Regions from separate parts of the Peribacillus muralis genome, predicted to be linked through region 1. Evidence: riboswitches for the same ligand, from Rfam matches in the RefSeq annotation. Region 1 holds a riboswitch; each other region holds the start of a gene.
The links. Region 1 has a riboswitch for S-adenosylmethionine ahead of mtnK (S-methyl-5-thioribose kinase). Riboswitches for the same ligand answer to the same signal wherever they lie in the genome.
Positions count from the first base shown of each region.

Region 2: it holds a riboswitch for S-adenosylmethionine, as region 1 does, so the genes downstream of both, ABE28_RS05555 (methionine ABC transporter ATP-binding protein) here and mtnK (S-methyl-5-thioribose kinase) in region 1, are expected to answer to the same signal.
Region 3: it holds a riboswitch for S-adenosylmethionine, as region 1 does, so the genes downstream of both, ABE28_RS12095 (YezD family protein) here and mtnK (S-methyl-5-thioribose kinase) in region 1, are expected to answer to the same signal.

Region 1 covers NZ_CP017080.1:2,718,343-2,724,464, forward strand. The annotation lists gene ABE28_RS13150 (pyridoxal phosphate-dependent aminotransferase) at 1-895, opposite strand, end outside; gene ABE28_RS13155 (carbon-nitrogen family hydrolase) at 995-1,777, shown strand; SAM riboswitch class I at 1,850-2,004, shown strand; gene mtnK (S-methyl-5-thioribose kinase) at 2,081-3,283, shown strand; gene mtnA (S-methyl-5-thioribose-1-phosphate isomerase) at 3,298-4,344, shown strand; gene ABE28_RS13170 (LCP family protein) at 4,498-5,385, opposite strand.
Region 2 covers NZ_CP017080.1:1,164,351-1,170,472, forward strand. The annotation lists gene ABE28_RS05545 (MetQ/NlpA family ABC transporter substrate-binding protein) at 1-626, opposite strand, end outside; gene ABE28_RS05550 (methionine ABC transporter permease) at 677-1,345, opposite strand; gene ABE28_RS05555 (methionine ABC transporter ATP-binding protein) at 1,332-2,348, opposite strand; SAM riboswitch class I at 2,418-2,524, opposite strand; gene ABE28_RS05560 (MBL fold metallo-hydrolase) at 2,735-3,550, shown strand; cobalamin riboswitch at 3,790-3,989, shown strand; gene ABE28_RS05565 (hypothetical protein) at 4,157-4,402, shown strand; gene ABE28_RS05570 (hypothetical protein) at 4,428-4,616, opposite strand; gene ABE28_RS05575 (YheE family protein) at 4,710-4,913, opposite strand; gene ABE28_RS05580 (YheC/YheD family endospore coat-associated protein) at 4,977-6,122, opposite strand, start outside.
Region 3 covers NZ_CP017080.1:2,485,659-2,491,780, forward strand. The annotation lists gene sat (sulfate adenylyltransferase) at 1-1,126, opposite strand, end outside; gene ABE28_RS12090 (phosphoadenylyl-sulfate reductase) at 1,156-1,860, opposite strand; gene ABE28_RS12095 (YezD family protein) at 2,033-2,176, opposite strand; SAM riboswitch class I at 2,329-2,438, opposite strand; gene ssuE (NADPH-dependent FMN reductase) at 2,632-3,174, opposite strand; gene pdxT (pyridoxal 5'-phosphate synthase glutaminase subunit PdxT) at 3,529-4,128, opposite strand; gene pdxS (pyridoxal 5'-phosphate synthase lyase subunit PdxS) at 4,130-5,041, opposite strand; gene pdxR (MocR-like pyridoxine biosynthesis transcription factor PdxR) at 5,149-6,122, shown strand, end outside.

The sequences.
Region 1 (6,122 bases):
CCTTCACCAATTCCTCTACACACTCTTGCGAATCAAGCAAGGCGGTTGCTGCAGCCTCCTGTATCGCCGGAAAAAGGCTCACATATAAATGGTCCTGCAGCAGTTCAAGAGCTTCAATGACACTTTTGTTGCCTACAGCAAAGCCGACCCTCCATCCTGCCATATTGTAAGTTTTCGAGAGTGTATATATTTCTATCCCGACATCCTTCGCTCCCTCTGCCTGGAGAAAGCTAATCGGTTTTCTTCCAGTGTAACCTATTGCCCCATACGCAAAATCATGGACCACACAAATTGAATGCTCTTTAGCATAGGATACGGTTTCGCTAAAAAATTCTCCGGTTGCGGATGCACCTGTAGGATTATTCGGATAGTTCAAGAACATCATTTTGGCTTTATCGAGCACATCTTTATGTATAGCTTCGTAATTCGGTAGAAAAGCATTTTCCTCCTTCAACGGCATGCGTTCCATTTGCGCCTGAGCCAAAACGACACCGGAAAGATAATCAGGATAGCCGGGATCTGGTACGAGTATCGTATCTCCTGGATTCAATAAACACTGCGGCAATTCGACAAGTCCTGCCTTACCGCCAAAAAGAATGGCTATTTCACTTTTTGGATCGAGCTTGACGCCATATTCCCGTTCATAAAAGGAAGCTGCAGCATCTTTTAAATATTGATGTCCCCTGAACGGCGAATATTTATGGTTGATCGTTTTTTCAGCTGCTGTTTGTAACCTTTTCACGATATGCTCAGGCGTCGGTTGATCGGGATTCCCTTGACCCAGGTTAATCACGTCATGCCCTTGCGCAGTAATCGCATTGACCTTTGCGACCAATGAAGCAAAAAACTGCTTGGGGAGTTCCTGAAGCTGCTTCGATTTTTCGAATTGCAACATTTATTCACCTTCTCTGAAATTTCTTGAAATTCTAGTCACAAATGATATATGTTTATCATAGTCTTGTAAAGCATTTTTTACTTATGGAGGTTTTTATTGATGAAATGGAAAATAGCTTGTATCCAGATGGATATTGCCTTCGGACAACCGGATATCAATTATCAGCATGCTGAACAATGGGTGGAGAAGGCCGTAAACGCAGCGGCCGATATCGTAATTTTACCAGAGCTATGGACTACGGGCTATGACTTGACCAGATTGAATGAGATTGGTGATGTAGAAGCCGAAAAGACGATCGGATTTATAAAAAATATGGCGCGAAAGCACCAAATCCATATCGTTGGCGGGTCCATCGCCAAAAAAACGCACAAAGGCATATATAACACGATGATCATCATCGATAAAAACGGAAACCTCGTTAAAGAATATGATAAGCTTCACTTATTTCAGTTAATGGATGAACATCATTTCCTGCAGCCAGGCGAGAATGATGGTTTATTTACACTTGATGACAAAATATGTGCTGGTTTCATTTGTTATGACATTCGCTTTCCGGAGTGGCAGCGTGCCCATTCCGCTCGCGGGGCAGAAGTTCTGTTCGTTACCGCAGAATGGCCGAAGCCTAGACTTGATCACTGGAGGAGCTTATTGATCAGCCGTGCCATCGAAAACCAGGCCTATGTTGTAGCCGTTAACCGTTCAGGATCGGATGTCAACAATGTATTTGCCGGTCACTCCATGATCATTGACCCTTGGGGCCGTATCGTAAGTGAGGCCGGTGAGGAAAGCGAACTGTTGACAGGCACCTTGGACTTCACCGAAGTATCGAGCGCTCGCAGCAAAATACCGGTATTCGAAGATCGCCGTCCTGATTATTATTAATTTGCCATTGACAAACTATTTAAAAGATTGATATCATTTTCCCGAAGATTAAAATTTCAGAAAACATATAAACTCTTATCAAGAGCAGGCTGAGGGATTAAGGCCCTATGAAGCCCAGCAACCGACTGTAATACCATTGTGAAATGGGGCGGATACACCGCCGGATTGCAAAATCCGCAGAGCACGGTGCCAATTCCACCAGAAAACACTTTTCTGGGAGATGAGAGGTCCGAAGCTAATACTTCTGCCTCTTTCTATATGAAAGAGGCTTTTTTATTCTTATTTTTAATGGAGGGGAAAGAAATGACTCAAAACCATTCGAATTTCAAAAGATTGACAAGCGTAACGGCCATTATCCTTGCAAAAAAATTGGGGCTTGTAGATGCCGATGCCAATTTAAGCTGTAAAGAAATTGGTGATGGTAACTTGAATTATGTGTTCCATATAACAGACACGGCCACGAATAAAGGGATAATCATCAAGCAAGCGGTCCCTTATGCCAAGGTGCTTGGCGAAAGCTGGCCGCTGACATTGAAAAGGGCTGCCATTGAAGCGAATGCCCTTATCCATTTCCGAAGCTATTGCCCCGAATTCGTACCGCAAGTCTATTATTCGGATGAACAGCTAGCCATCACGGTCATGGAAGACTTATCACACCTAAAAATTGTCAGAAGCGGTTTTATTGATGGCGATCCGTTTCCATTGCTTTCGCAGCATATTGGGGAGTATGTTGCGAAGACGTCCTTTTACACTTCCGATTATCATTTGGAGCCCTCCGCAAAGAAAGAAGTGGCACGGCACTTCACGAATCCGGAGCTCTGCAAAATTACGGAAGTCTTTATTTTCACCGATCCTTTTTTCGAAGAGCTGCCTGGTGATTTCGAGGTGGAATTGACGGATGCCGCCAAAACGATTTGGGATGATCAAGAAGTGATACTGGAAGTGGCTAAACTGAAACAAAGCTTTGAAACCGAACAGGAAGCCTTGCTCCATGGAGATTTACATACAGGAAGCATCTTTGCAAGTGAAACCGAAACAAAAGTAATCGATCCTGAATTCGCTTTTTATGGACCAGTCGGTTTTGATCTTGGTCAATACACCGCCAACCTCCTCTTTCAGGCGGTCACTCGAAATGTAGCGGGAAAAGAAGAAATTTTTACACATCTCGATCAATTTTGGCGGTCATTCGAAAAAACATATACGGAACTTTGGAACACCCAGAATAAAAGTCCGTTCCGCCATGTGACTGGCTATCTCCCCTATTTACTGACTAAATTCAAGCGGGATGCATTCGGTTTTGCCGGCTGTGAACTGATTAGAAGAACCATCGGCCTCTCTCATGTCGCTGATTTAAATGTCATGGAAGATAAAGAAACGAAAATCGCAGCCAAAACGGCGACATTGAACCTCGGTGCTTTGTTAATAAAAAAACGGGAAGAATTAGATGTTCCAGCGGTCATTGATTTGGTAAAGCAACAAACGCTGACTTCTTATTCACCCATCTAAAAGGAGACCTGCACGTGACGACGTTAGCACCATTACCATATTCGGTACAATGGGAAAATACCCATATCACATTATTGAATCAACAAGCCCTTCCTGCCATCACTGAGTTTATTCATCTTCATTCAGTCGAGGATGTTTATGACAGCATCCTGACATTGAAGGTACGCGGCGCTCCAGCGATTGGACTGACCGCTGCATTCGGGGTGGCACTTGGTGCCAAGCAGGAAGCTGCAACGGATTTAGCCGATTTCAAAAAAAATGTAACGGAACATATCGAGAGGCTCGCCTCTTCAAGGCCCACTGCCGTCAATCTTTTTTGGGCATTGAAGAGAATGAAGAATATTTTGCAGGAGGCCCAGAGCATATCAGCTGCCAAGGAAGCACTTGTTTTCGAGGCTAAGGCCATCTTTGCGGAAGACGAAGAAATGTGCAGGAAAATCGGGGAGCATGGCTTATCGCTATTCGAAAAAGGGGATTCCGTATTAACGCATTGCAACGCCGGTGGAATTGCCACTGCCCGCTATGGAACAGCCCTGGCTCCGTTCCACCTTGCTAAAGAACGGAATTTCCCGCTGAAAGTGTATGCCTGTGAAACCAGACCTGTTCTGCAGGGTGCGCGATTGACCGCTTGGGAACTGATGCAAGCAGGGGTTGACGTCACCTTGATCTCTGATAACATGGCGGCCCATACGATACACCAAAAGGAAATCGATGCCATTATAGTCGGGGCCGACCGCATTGCAGCAAATGGAGATACAGCCAATAAAATAGGGACATTGGGCTTGGCCATCTTAGCCAAGCACTTCGGGATACCATTTTATGTGGCGGCTCCATCAAGCACCTTCGACCTCTCTCTCGAATCGGGTGCTTCCATTCCAATTGAAGAACGAGATGGAGCCGAAATCACCTATATTCAAGGCATCAGGGTCGCCCCGGAAGACGTCAGCACATTCAATCCTGCCTTTGACGTTACGCCCCATCATCTCATTACTGGTATCATCACTGAAAACGGCATCATTACACCGGAATTCGCCCATAACATCCCGAATTTTGTGAAGTGAAGTTTTCCTTCATTATTGGTAACTTAATAAACGAGCTGGATGTTACATCCATGCTCGTTTTATGGAGAACTTTTTCATTTATTCTTGCGAGGTCCATTACTGAATATTGAAATCAGATGACGGTTTTCATTACGAATGGAATAGTCATCCACCCTACTTTGAAAAGAACGCTTGAAGCGCTCGCTTATTTTTCGTTTCATCCATTTCCAGCACAGCACCGATCTCGGGGTATTCAGCATCTTTAAAGCTTCCTTCGACAGGAATCCTCAACGTTTCCACGGTGTCCGATGCCTGGAAGACGGCTTTGGGACCCATCTCCAATATCGTTTTCAGCCCAATATCGGTATCCAGGTAGGAGAGACCTTGTTCAATTATGCTTGGAAGGGCTACAACGCCTTCAAGGGAGGAGATTTGATCGATAAATCCATTCTTTAATTGAAGCAGTACACCTTGCTGCCTGTCCACCCTTCCGAAATCGCTTTCATCATCATGTCTAAAGCGGACATATTTCAATAGCTCCTCACCATGTAAAACATTTTTACCTATACTTGCTTGGATGCTCATATCATCAATGATTTTCTGATCCACGTCCACCACCACCCCCTCAGGGGCAAGCAAGTCCACCATCTTCACAAATCCCTGAAAATCAATTACGGCTACATGATCGATTTTGACACCAAAGGCTTCATCTATTGTTTTCTTAAGCAATTCCTTTCCGCCGTAATAATATGCTGCATTTATCTTATTGTATTGAGGATGATCGCCTGGGATTTTAACATAGCTGTCACGCATGATCGAAGCGAGCTTTAGCTTCCCCCGTTCAGGAAAATATCTGGCTATCATGATCGCGTCCGCTCGCGATTTTTTCTCCCCTCTGGAATCAGCACCAATTAACAGGAATGTTTTCGCGTCTCCGTGGTTACTTTCATCGGTTACTTTTTTATCCGTACTTGCATTTCCATTTTGTTTCGGTAAAGGGGCATAGGTGCATCCTGCCAAAATCAAGACCAATAGATATATGTACAGTACCTTTTGTTTCATTACCTCACCTCATCGGAAAATTACTCCTATCTTTACCTTAAAATGGTTAAATATGCATTAAACGACAAAAAAACTTCGTTCCAAACAACTCAGCTTCAAGTTGAAGCTAGCATCTCGATTGCTTCCAGGATTTTTGAGGGATTGTATGGCAATGGCTACACTTATTTACACCATTATTTGAAGGTGAGAATAGGAGATTGACTGACGCGAGCATGGACATTCACTCAAGAATACTAAGAACAAATGAAAAACGACGCAAAAAATTGATAAAGTAGGACAGCTGAATAATCCTCCTCGTTCGATAAATGGACATGCCCATAACGTTTTCGCTGCTATTCACCAAGGAAATGGGGGTGTGATTGATTTCTCCTCCAAGGCTTGATGAGCTGTACACTTGCCTCAAAGCCTGCAGCGGCTTTGGAACATTATTTAATTTAAAGAATGAACTATTTCATTATAAGAGCTGGTTAATTGAATAAGAATTCAAGGATCATTAAGTTAAGCAAGCTGTCTAGGTTTTATTGCTGAAATACAAATATGCTAAAATCCTTTAAACTCGGACAAAAGGGCTTGTAACGTCGATTACAGGCAAAGTGGAATGAAATGGTCTGGATACATCACCACAAAACGGTGGACAATTGGAATTCCATATACATGTTCTTGCGGGGAGGGTGCAATGAACCGTGCTTAGTACAGCCCTCCAAGACTGTAAAATGAAAGAGATGCCGCCTGTAATA
Region 2 (6,122 bases), 1.6 Mb from region 1:
GCAAGTGCGAAGTTCCCTGGCACCGCTGATAGGTCAACACTTTCAGTTGCCCGGGGCAATTGGGCGGATTCCAATGGTTTGAATTGGATATTTTTAGGGTTTTTTGTTACATCTTTTTCAGATATTTTTAAAGGGTCTACATCTGGGTCGACTTCAATCAACTTTTCATCCACCAATACTTTAAGTGCACGAGCGAGGTTGACGGGGTCATTGGGCAATGCCAAGGATGAGCCGTCTTTTATTTCTTTCAATGACTTATATTTGCTCGAATAAATTCCCATTGGTGCTGTAGGAACGATGATAAGGTCAGAGAGTTTTAATTTATTTTCTTTAGCGAAGTTATCCATATACACTTTATGCTGGAAAAGGTTTGCGTCGATCGAGTCGTTGCCAAGCGCCTTATTCGGCTGGATATAATCGGTGAATTCAACGATTTCCACTTTGTAGCCGAGATCTTCCAGACCTGGTTTGATGGCCTCATTGACCATATCGGCATATGGTCCGGTGGTCGCCCCGATCTTCAATTCTTTTTTGTCTTCTGTTTTTGTGGATGCATTGTCGCTTCCGCAAGCCGTCAAGCCAAGGGCAAGGGCACAGACTGATAATAACGAAGCAATTTTTTTCATTTTGAATTCCTCCTGGATCTATAGTATGAATCATTAATAAATGAAAGGTTCTATCGTTTGTTTACTAAGTAAGAAGCTTTGTCACCAAGCATTTGGATGATTTGTACAAGGCAGATCAATACGACGATCGTCGTGATCATGACCGTATTGTCATAGCGGTAATATCCAAACCTGATGGCCAGGTCACCAATCCCGCCTCCCCCGATCGTTCCTGCCATAGCCGAATAACCGATAAGTGAAATGGTCGTTAATGTAAGCCCTTGGATGATACCCGGCTTAGCCTCTGGCAGAAGGACATCTTTAATGATCATCCATGGCGTGGCACCAACGGCAATTGCCGCTTCAATCACTCCTTTGTCTATTTCACGCAATGCTGATTCAACAATCCTTGCAAAAAAAGGTATCGCCGAAACGGAGAGGGATACGGAGGCCGCCCTTGGCCCTATCGTCGACCCCGTAAGGAAATCCGTTAAAGGAAGGAGGGCGACCAAGAGAATGATGAATGGGATGGACCGGACAATATTGACTACGAAGCCAAGAGAACGATTCACGACACTATTTTCGAAGAACAAGTTCCTGGTTGTCGTAAACAGTAATACACCCAGCGGTAAGCCGATAAGGAGAGCAACCGCCAGAGAAACAGCCACCATGTAAATCGTTTCAATGAATGCTTTATTAAGGTCAGGCAGGATATGGATGATGGATTCAAGCAGTGACATGTTTTAGCACCTCCACAGAGCTGGAACGATTCTTTATATAGGTCAATGCTGAATGAATCTCAGCAGCTTCGCCAATCAATTCAATGATCAATATCCCTAAAGGTACATCCTGAATATATTCAATTTTCCCATGAAGGATATTACCCTTTACCGAATAAGCTTGAAGGGTATCCGAGAGAATCGATTCACCTGCCGTTTGCCCTTCGAATTGAATCTTTATGATCGTTCCTTTACTTTCTTCAATCAAATGTGAGGGAAGCTCAAATTCCAGTACACTGCCAATGAATTTTTTCGTTAACTCCTTTTTAGGTTGTGAAAATATTTCATAAACGGAACCCTCTTCTATTACCCGCCCATCCTGCATGACCGCGACCCTGTGGCACAGTTCCTTGACGACTTCCATTTCATGTGTAATCAACACAATGGTGATGCCAAGTTCGCGACTGATTTTCTTCAGTAACTGTAATATGGCCTTAGTCGTAGTAGGATCAAGGGCTGAAGTCGCCTCATCGCATAGCAATACAGACGGATCATTGGCTAAGGCACGGGCAATTCCGACCCGCTGCTTCTGGCCGCCGCTAAGCTGGGCCGGATAGACATCCTTTTTATCACTGAGCCCTACAATATCCAACAGTTGTAAAACACGTAACTTGATGGCTCCCTTCGATTGGTGCGCTGCCTTCAAGGCAAAAGCTACATTTTCAAAAACGGTTTTGGAGCTGACAAGGGAAAAATGCTGAAATATCATGCCGATTTTTTGACGTTGCTTCCGAAGCTCTTTGCTGGATAGAGATGTTAAGTCAATCCCGTCAATGATGATATGTCCTCCTGTGGGACGTTCAAGCAAATTCAAGCAACGAAGTAATGAGCTTTTTCCTGCTCCGCTGTAGCCGACAATCCCATATACTTCTCCTTTTTGAATGGTTAAAGATACGTTATCCACTCCGATAACTCGGTTTTTCTTCGATATGTATTCCTTCCTGACTGAACGGATTTCAATCATGAGCCTGCCCCCTTATACATAAAAAAAACTGCCTCTATCATTCAGAAAGAGGCAGCGAAATTATATCTCGTCTTATCTTTCAGAATGCAATCATCCTGCAGGAAGTGGCACCGTTCCCGATTGGGGCGGTTGCCGGACATCACAGGGCCTGATCCCTCCGTCACTCTTGATAAGTAAATTATTATTTTGGAATATTTCAAGTTTTTTAATATATTCTATACTATTGGTTATTCACCTCATTGTCAATGAATTCTGTGATTTTGGAATAATTTTTTTGCTTGTTTCATTATTCTTTGTCAAATGGGGGGAATGGTAGTACATTTATTGTAACAAATAGAAAAAACTTGGATTATGACTATCTTATACAGTGAAGGATGTGCAGCTTCATGATTGAAGTTAAAACGGTAAATGATGTAGTTTGTGTGTACGGAACTCCGGGGGCCGTCAATTCGGGGATGAGCGTTTATGTTTTTCTAACGGATGGTCTTTTGATTGATACGGGCGCACAAAGTTTATTGGACGGATTGATCCCATTCTATGAGACCGCCGATTTTGATTCGGTGGCCCTTACGCATTATCATGAGGACCATACGGGAGGCGCGGCCTGGATACAGGAGCATAAAAAGGTCCCGATATTCATTCATCCGATGTCGGTTGAAGCATGTGCGAAGGATGCTGAATATCCGGCTTATCGCAAAATGTTTTGGGGGCGGCGGGATGCTTTCAAAGCAGAGCCGCTTGGTATGGCCGTTCATTCCCGGAGCCAAACATGGGAGCCGATTTACACCCCCGGTCATGCGCATGACCATATGGTGTATCTGAATCGCAGTACGGGCATGCTTTTTTCAGGCGATCTCTTCGTCACTCCCAAAACAAAACTAGTTCTGCGGGAAGAGTCCGTTCCCGTCCTCATTAATTCCATAAAAAGCTTGCTTCAATATGACTTTGGCGAGATGTTTTGCTGCCATGCAGGTCATGTTCCGAACGGAAAGGAAATGTTCCGGAAAAAACTCGATTATTTGGAAAACCTCCGTGGAGAAATTTTGCTTTTGCATAATCAAGGACTCTCTGTTCAGGAAATCCAGGATACCTTATTACCCAACCGTTATCCTCTTATTGAAATATCAGAGCATGAATGGGATTCGGAGCATATCATTACGTCGATTTTGAAAGAAAATGTCCTGAAGGGAAGCAACATATAAACAAATAGCCGGACAAACTGTTCAGGATGTTTTTCCGGATTAAACGTGAAATATCTTAAAGCATAAATGCTGGTTCTAGTTTTTTAACTACTTGCTGCGGTTTCTTTTTTGTAACCTCAATGGTGTGAACATCCTAAGTGGAATGGCTGGAACCAAAGAACTGAAAACGAGATGATCGATCATCTCCGCGGGCCCTGATTGTAATCCAGGAAATAATTTGATACATTTATATGGAAAACTAAATTAGTCTAGAAATGGGTGCGGATAAGAAATCTTCTATTTATTCGCTTAATAGGGAAGCCGGTTAAAATCCGGCGCTGTCCCGCAACTGTAAATGTGAGCGATTCGATTGATGCCACTGTTTTCTGCAATAGGAAATGGGAAGGTTCGAAAAGCGATGATCATGAGCCAGGATACCTGCCTGTTTTTAGCACATCATCAAATGCCTACGAGGATAGGAGATGTTACGTGCGAAAATTGGCAAAAGCATGCTTTTCATTTTAAAAAATGGAAAAAACATGTTTGTTTTTTGTTATGTTTCGTTTCGTTGCGCTCAAACAACTTCCTTCCGGGAAGTTGTTTTTTATTTTTTAAGGGGGAATACATATGTTTGGAACGGTTGAATTTTTCACGGATAATCTTAAAGTTCAGGTTATGTACAATTTTTCGGGGGGAGATACGGTTTCTTTAAGCGAAAAACGTATCAATCTCACAAGGGAAATCAATGGTCAAGCAAAAAGTCCAGCTGAAAAGGAAGCGTTTTCGCGTAATCTGGAAATCGCCTACGAAAGGGTGATCCATGAAATGTTTGGAGGGGCAGAGGAGGTACTGTTCGAAAAAGAGCTCTCCTAAAAGAGAGCCCTAGACATATGGTCGTCTATTTATTGATGTTAGGATCTGTCTCGTCATACAAATCATGTGCTTCTTCAATGTTCCGGAGGTCAGCGGCCTCATATACATTTCCGCCTGCCAATCCTTCATTGATGTACCGATCGATATCGAGGAAGGCGGAGTCCCTTCCATCATATTCGCTATCCTTTAAAAAAGTCATTTTTTCTTTATCCAAAATAAATCCCTCCTTGCCTTTTCATTAGTTTAGGCAAAGTAGGGATTTTTATTCCTTTTTGGATTTTCCTAAAAACAGGTTGGGCAATACGGTTTATTCATAAACATGATAGACCATTAAATCATGTATCATGGTTTTGAGCTTCGGTTCATCTTCTTTTGTAGGTGGATTGGCTGTCCACTCGATGGTTCCATCTTTATGATATAAGGCTTGAATCGATAGTCTGTTGAAATAAAATGAAATTTTCCATCCTGGCAGATTCTTATGCAGGGGTGCCCATTGAAAATGACTAATCATATGTATTACCTCCATATTTGCTGTCTCACATTACATTATAATGGAAAACGGCAGCAGGAGGTGTTATTTTATTAACCGGTTGGAAAAAGTTAATTCTATGAAAAGGTTTTTTAAATGTAAAAGCCGATTAGCTTCTATATCGGTTTCGTCGAACTGCATGGGTTTGGAGTTGACCTCGTAAATGAATAGAGAGCCCGATTCGTCTTCACCGATATCAATTGAAAACTCTCCGAGAAAGCCCAATTTTTTTGAAAGGATTTCTCCGCATTTTTGGGCGATTTTTGCCAATCTTAAATTCAGTTTTCTTGATTGCAGGCTCTGATAAGGATAAAGCTTGCCACCACGCGGTGTATGTGTAGTGATTTCCTGTGTTTGTGACATCCTTACAGCTTTGCCGGTTATTTTATAAAATCCTTTTTCATAATGGACGAGGACCCTGTAATCGTAACGATGACCATGAAGTTTTTTTGGTGCGATCGCCTGCTGAGCGAGGTAATTTCTTTTTAATAAGTCTTTCTTTTTTGCTTCCCAGAAAGAATCGAAGTTCGAGAAAGATTCGCCAAGTTTTAGGCTGTTGAACAAAAGTGTATCATCCGGATTTTTGCAGATGGTATAAATACCCTTTCCTTGGCTTCCTTTACAAGGTTTTAAATAGATATGTCGGTGTGCATCAAGGAATGATTCCAGGCAATCGCGAGTTTTCAGTCTCGTTGTTGCCGGGAGGTGCTGGATGAGGGAACCATCTTCAACCAAAGTTTCGTACATTACATATTTATCTAGGAAACCCGGGTTGAATATGTTCACACTATGCTCATTAAAATGGTTCATGAGCGATTGAAATTCTGCAGAAGCCTCATAGGACCTCAAGGGAATACGATTATAGACAATGTCTGGAAGCGGCAGCTTGCATTCAATCCACCTGTCTGCACTGGAAGAAAAAACATACCCTATCATTGAACCGGAAGTAAGGGCTTTTCCTGTGAAGACATAGGTTAAAATTCCATGTTGGAAAAGATACAATGATAAATCCCGAAAAAGGGACAAGTTACCGCCCAAACCTGTTTCCTTTTTGGGATTGAACGAAGTCAGTATTCCAACAACAAGCACCCGTCTGCCGGGGAATTCGGTTATTGGATATAGAATTTGCCCTGAAAGAGCTTGTTTGTAGCTTATTTCTTCTTTGTCAGCTCCGGCAAAAAGCACTGCATC
Region 3 (6,122 bases), 230 kb from region 1:
TTAGCCCTTCGATCAACACCTCAATGACTTCTTTACGGCTAAATGTAGCTGGAGGAATTTCACCATTTCGCAGCATTTCCCTTACCTTCGTTCCGGAAAGGATTACATGATCCTCCTTGTCATGCGGACAAGTTTTGGCTGATGCCATATTACCGCAAGCTTTGCAATAAAAACTATGTTCGAAAAATAACAGGGTAATCCCTAGCTCATCCGCATTAAAATTCCCGAAGATTTTTTGCGCATCATAAGTGCCATAATAATCGCCAACCCCAGCATGATCACGGCCGACAATAAAATGGGTACAGCCATAGTTTTTACGTACCATCGCATGGAAAATGGCTTCCCTCGGTCCTGCATATCGCATCGCGGCAGGGAAAACGGCAAGGGAGACCCGATTCTCGGGATAATATTTTTCAAGAAGCACCTTATAGCTCTCCATTCGAACATCAGCCGGAATGTCATCAGATTTAGTGGCACCTACAAGCGGATTCAAGAATAGACCGTCGACGATTTCCAAAGCTGTCTTTTGGATATATTCATGGGCACGGTGGACTGGGTTCCTGGTCTGGAATCCGACAACCGTTTTCCACCCCTTCGCTGCAAAAGCTTCCCTCGTCTCGACAGGATCCAAATAATGAGCATGAAATAGGGAACGTTCAATCCTTTTGACCAATTTTATTTCACCGCCGGCATATACATTTCCACGTTCATATAAATTTTTCACCCCTGGATGCTTCTCGTCATCCGTCTGATAAACCAACGTCGCTTCCAATGTTTTATCTGGAGTGAAGATATCGGAAACAGTAAGGACGCCGTATGTTTCCCCCTCATGCGTAAGCTTTACTTCCTCTCCGATAGTAAGGGTCTTTGCTGACGATTCCGATAATGGCAGTGTAATCGGTATGCTCCAAACATGGCCGCTGCTCAGTCTCATAGTTTTGACAACAGCCTCGTAGTCTCTTTTTGTGAAAAAGCCTTTTATCGGGCTATATGCGCCCGTCCCTATCAACTCAAGGTCACTTAAGGCAATCGCATCAATTTCGACTGAATTTTTTATTTTACCAGTATCATATGTTGGTTCCCAAAGATCGATTAAAGTTCCTCCGTGAGGCAGACTGTTTGTCATGCTAATTTCCCCCTATGTTTTCTATTTATTTAGGATAAATGCAAGCCGCATTCCGTTTTTTGAGCGCCTTGCCAGCGTCCTGAGCGTAAATCATCCGCATTAATGGCAGCTGAAGTGCAGGTCTTACAGCCAATACTCGGATAACCGTTATCATGCAGGATATTATATGGCAGTCCATTTTTATGTGCATACCGCCAAACGTCCTTCCATGTCCAATGGATTAGCGGACAAATCTTAATTGATTGGAACTTATTATCTCTATTGATGTACTCGGTTGCGGCCCTTGTTTCGGATTGCTCGCGTCTCAGCCCAGACAGCCAAGCCGTTGCCGTCGAAAGCACCTCAGTAAGTGGAGTGATTTTACGGATATGACAACACTTATTAGAGTCACTTAGCCATAATTCGTCTCCATATTCCGAAGCTTGTTCCTCCAGCGTCAAAGCAGGTTTCTTCATCTCTATTGAAAGGTCCGGATATTTTTTTTTCACTTGATCGATCAATTGATACGTTTCCTCAAAATGGACATCCGTATCGAGGAAAACGATTTTGGCCGCAGGGTTCACCTTTGCCAGTAAATCCGTAAGCACGATGCCTTCTATCCCAAAGCTACACGCATATATGAGCTTATTCCCGTATTCTTCATTAGCCCATTTCAGTACCTCCAAAGCCCCTTTTGTCTCACTATCTTCAGGAAAGACCGGTAAAGAATCACAATTGAAATTTTCGTATTTAATTAATGCAACCAACCTTATAGCCCCCTCTAAAACTTGCTTGCGTATCAATGGCTGGAGTAACAGGTGATCGGAACCCACTGTATCTTTAATTCTAGGAAAAAGAGACGAATTTAACCAATATTCTCTTTATATTAGTTAAACACGCCTCTAGTTTTTCTAGTCAGCAGCTGTCTTATTTAATTCTAAGCTTTTCATTTCTTTCCATTTGAATGATTTTACCATCTTGGACAACAAGTGTGATGGATCCATACTTCATTGAATGAAGCATTTCTTGAAGTCTTTCAAATATTTCCTCAAGCTGATTCTCTTTATCCAAAATAGTTCCTCCTTTAAGAAAATCGACCACTCATTTAATTTTCTTAAATTTATATAATTCCACTCAACCTTACATTGTTATGGATTATTCAAAATTTTTATAAAAAACAAAAATCTTTCCATAATGGAAAGATTTCAAGGTAAATAACCATTACCTTATCTTCCAAAATGGTGAACCATTTTGTTGGATGTAGCACCTTGCATACATCATGCAGGTTGCTGGACTTCAAAGGGCCAATTCCCTCCGTCGCTCTGGATAAGTTTTATTATTTTAAATATTACCATATATTCAATCCTTGTCAATGGAGTTTTCTTATAAAACAACTTGGATTAATTAAATGGATGAATTGTAATTATTATACACGATATTCATTTTCTATTTTTTTGTCCATGTCCTACATGCTTGCATTTATGGATGATCTGCAATTGAATGAATTAGCTATGCAAGAAACGGAATCAGAGTGACACATTTCTTAATTGAATTGCCTCTACAAATTCCTGAACTTGACCTTGGACGCGATCGACCAGGTTCACATCATGAATCGGGTTTTCTGGAGTTGTTTTATCTATTTCCTTATCAACGAAATAAATGCCTTGCAATGGCTCGCCTTTTAAGATGGAAATTAACGGCTTTAGTGCATAATCAATCGCCAATAAATGCCTGTGGCTCCCCCCGATCATAATCGGAAGCACCGGTTTTCCCTTAAACGCATTTTCCGGCAGCAAATCAATCAATGCTTTCAATACACCCGTGTAGGATGCTTTATATACAGGTGATCCAATGATGATTCCCCTCGCTTTAGAAATCTTTTCTGCAAGCTTTAAAATTTCTTCGCTGTTATAAAGGCCTTGGAACAAATCATCTGCTGAAAATTCGGTAATTGAATAATATGCTGTGGCAAAGCCCTCTTTCTCAACTAATGATTGAATATGTTTCAGTGAAATGTCCGTTCTTGATGGAATTGCAGGACTTCCTGATAATATGACAATTTCGCTCATGTACATTTCCTCCTATTATCTTATTTCCAAACTTGCACTTTCCTTCATGTATTATCTGTTATTTAATTTTATCGTAATAGTCTGAAAAATAGAAGTCAACTTACAACCCTTGGCCAGTTGTTGTTTATTTTCGTTTATTCCAACGAAATCGAACGTACCTATCTATATAAAACCTGAACGAATGGAATAATGCGTTTTTCAGTGCGGATCGTGAAGAGCGATTGCTTCAGTGAAAATCAATTCGACATAATCGTGAAAAAGGTCGTGCCAATAATTTATAGGGTTAAAAAAATATAGACAAACTCTATGAAATGAGTTTGTCTATATTCTGGACTCGATAGTGACAGCTGCTTTTTAACCGATTTTCAAATCTGCCTCTTTCAAGGATGCTTTTACCATATCTATAAAAAGTCGCATAAAACGATCATCACCCGTTAATTCCGGATGAAAAGCACTGACAAGGACATGTTCCTGTCTTGCAGCGACGACTTTATTATCATATTCAGCCAAAATCTCCACATCCACCCCAGCTCCAACAGCATATGGAGCACGGATGAAAACGGCTTTGAATGGTTCTTCCATTCCATTGATCGATAAGTTCGCCTCAAAGCTATCACGTTGACGGCCAAATCCGTTTCTTTTCACGGAAATATCCATCAATTCAAGATAAGCCTTTTCATCGCCAGACAAACGATTGGCCGCCAATACCATTCCCGCACAAGTACCGAAAATCGGTTTTTTTTGGTCAAAGAATGTTTTGATTGGACCCATAAAGCCATAGCGATCCATAAGCTTTCTCATCGTCGTACTTTCCCCGCCAGGTATGATCAAGCCATCGATTTCGCTTAACTGTGATGGTTTTTTTACGATTAATGCTTGCGCACCGGCTGAATCGATTTGGTTCAAGTGTTCTTCAATTGCTCCCTGTAATCCTAAGACACCGATCGTTATCATCTTACCAACCACGTTCCTGCATACGTTCTGCTGGAGCCAGCTTAGAAATATCGATTCCTTTCATTGCACTGCCTAACTCTTTTGACAAACGGCCTATTAATTCGTAATCCGTAAAATATGTAGTAGCTTGAACGATTGCCGATGCGAATTTTTCAGGATTTTCCGATTTGAAAATGCCAGAACCTACGAATACGCCATCTGCCCCTAATTCCATCATCAATGCAGCATCAGCTGGTGTAGCGATTCCGCCAGCGGCAAAGTTGACAACAGGCAATTTTCCTGTCCGCTTGATTTCTCTTAAAATCTCAAATGGAGCACCTATATTTTTCGCTTCCGTCATCAATTCGTCGTCACTCATTATACTTACCTTACGGATTTGGGACTGTACCTTTCTCATATGGCGAACAGCTTCCACTATATTTCCAGTACCTGGCTCTCCTTTTGTACGAAGCATTGATGCACCTTCGCCAATCCTACGAGCAGCTTCGCCTAAATCACGGCAGCCGCAAACGAAAGGAACTGTGAATTCACTCTTTAAAATATGATATTCCTCATCTGCAGGAGTCAGCACTTCACTTTCATCAATATAATCCACACCCATTGATTCCAAGATTCTCGATTCAACAATATGACCAATTCTCGCCTTGGCCATGACTGGGATGGATACGGCATTCATTACTTCCTCAACAATTCTTGGATCGGCCATTCTTGCAACGCCCCCAGCTGCCCGAATATCGGAAGGGACCCGTTCCAATGCCATAACGGCAACGGCACCAGATGCTTCAGCGATTTTTGCTTGTTCCGCATTGATGACGTCCATGATTACGCCACCCTTTTGCATTTGTGCCATTCCTCTTTTAACTGTTTCAGTTCCTAATAATTTTTCCACAATGATTCCTCCTAATATTTGCATTTTTTAGATTTGTTATTTAGTATAAAAAATAGTTGACCGCATTGAAAGTGTCAGTTTCCAACAATTTAATGGGTTCAGCAATTAAAAATCAATAAGGCGGGAACTAAATGAACATGCTAACGTGTGATTTAAATCGATTTTGTGACGTACCATTGTACGAGCAATTATATTCACATATTAAAAAAGAAATAATTGAGGGCAGGCTTCCGTTTGGAACAAAGTTGCCTTCCAAGCGGAAATTAGCAGAGTTTCTACAGATTAGTCAAAATACCGTCGAGACTGCATATGAGCAGTTGACTGCTGAGGGATACGTTGAAGTCATTCCGAGAAAGGGATATTATATCCAAACATTCGAGGATTTAGAGTATACGCAGTCTAAGCATGTTGCGTTGGAGCCATATAGAGTTCAACAAGGAGCAGTTCAGTATCACTTTCATCCAAGCCAAATTGATACGGAAAATTTTCCTTTTGAAAAATGGCGAAAATATACGAAAAACAAAATTGATGTGTCCCGTCAAGAGCTTCTGCTACTGGGCGATTCTCAAGGGGAATATGAATTACGCTGTGAGATAGCTCTTTATTTGTATCATGCCAGGGGGGTTCAATGTGTTCCTGAACAAATCATCATTGGTGCCGGAATGGAGATCTTATTGCAGCAGCTCGTCCTGCTTTTTGCCAAAAATACCATTTACGGTGTGGAGGATCCAGGTTATCACTTGATCCACCGCATTTTACGCAGCTATCCAAATGAAGTGCATCCTCTTGAAATAGACGAAGAAGGAGTAAAGGTCAACCCGATTGAAGATTCCAGCATCGATGTCGTGTATGTGACTCCTTCCCATCACTTCCCCTATGGGACGATTCTTTCCGTCAATAGGCGGACGAGGTTGTTGAATTGGGCGCAGGGCGGAGAAGACCGCTATATTATCGAGGATGATTATGATAGTGAATTCCGTTACAGTGGTAAAACGATTCCATCTTTACAAAGTATGGATGCTGGCGAAAAAGTCATATACTTGGGATCATTCTCCAAGTCATTGATGCCTTCCATCCGAATCAGTTATATGGTTCTTCCCGCTCC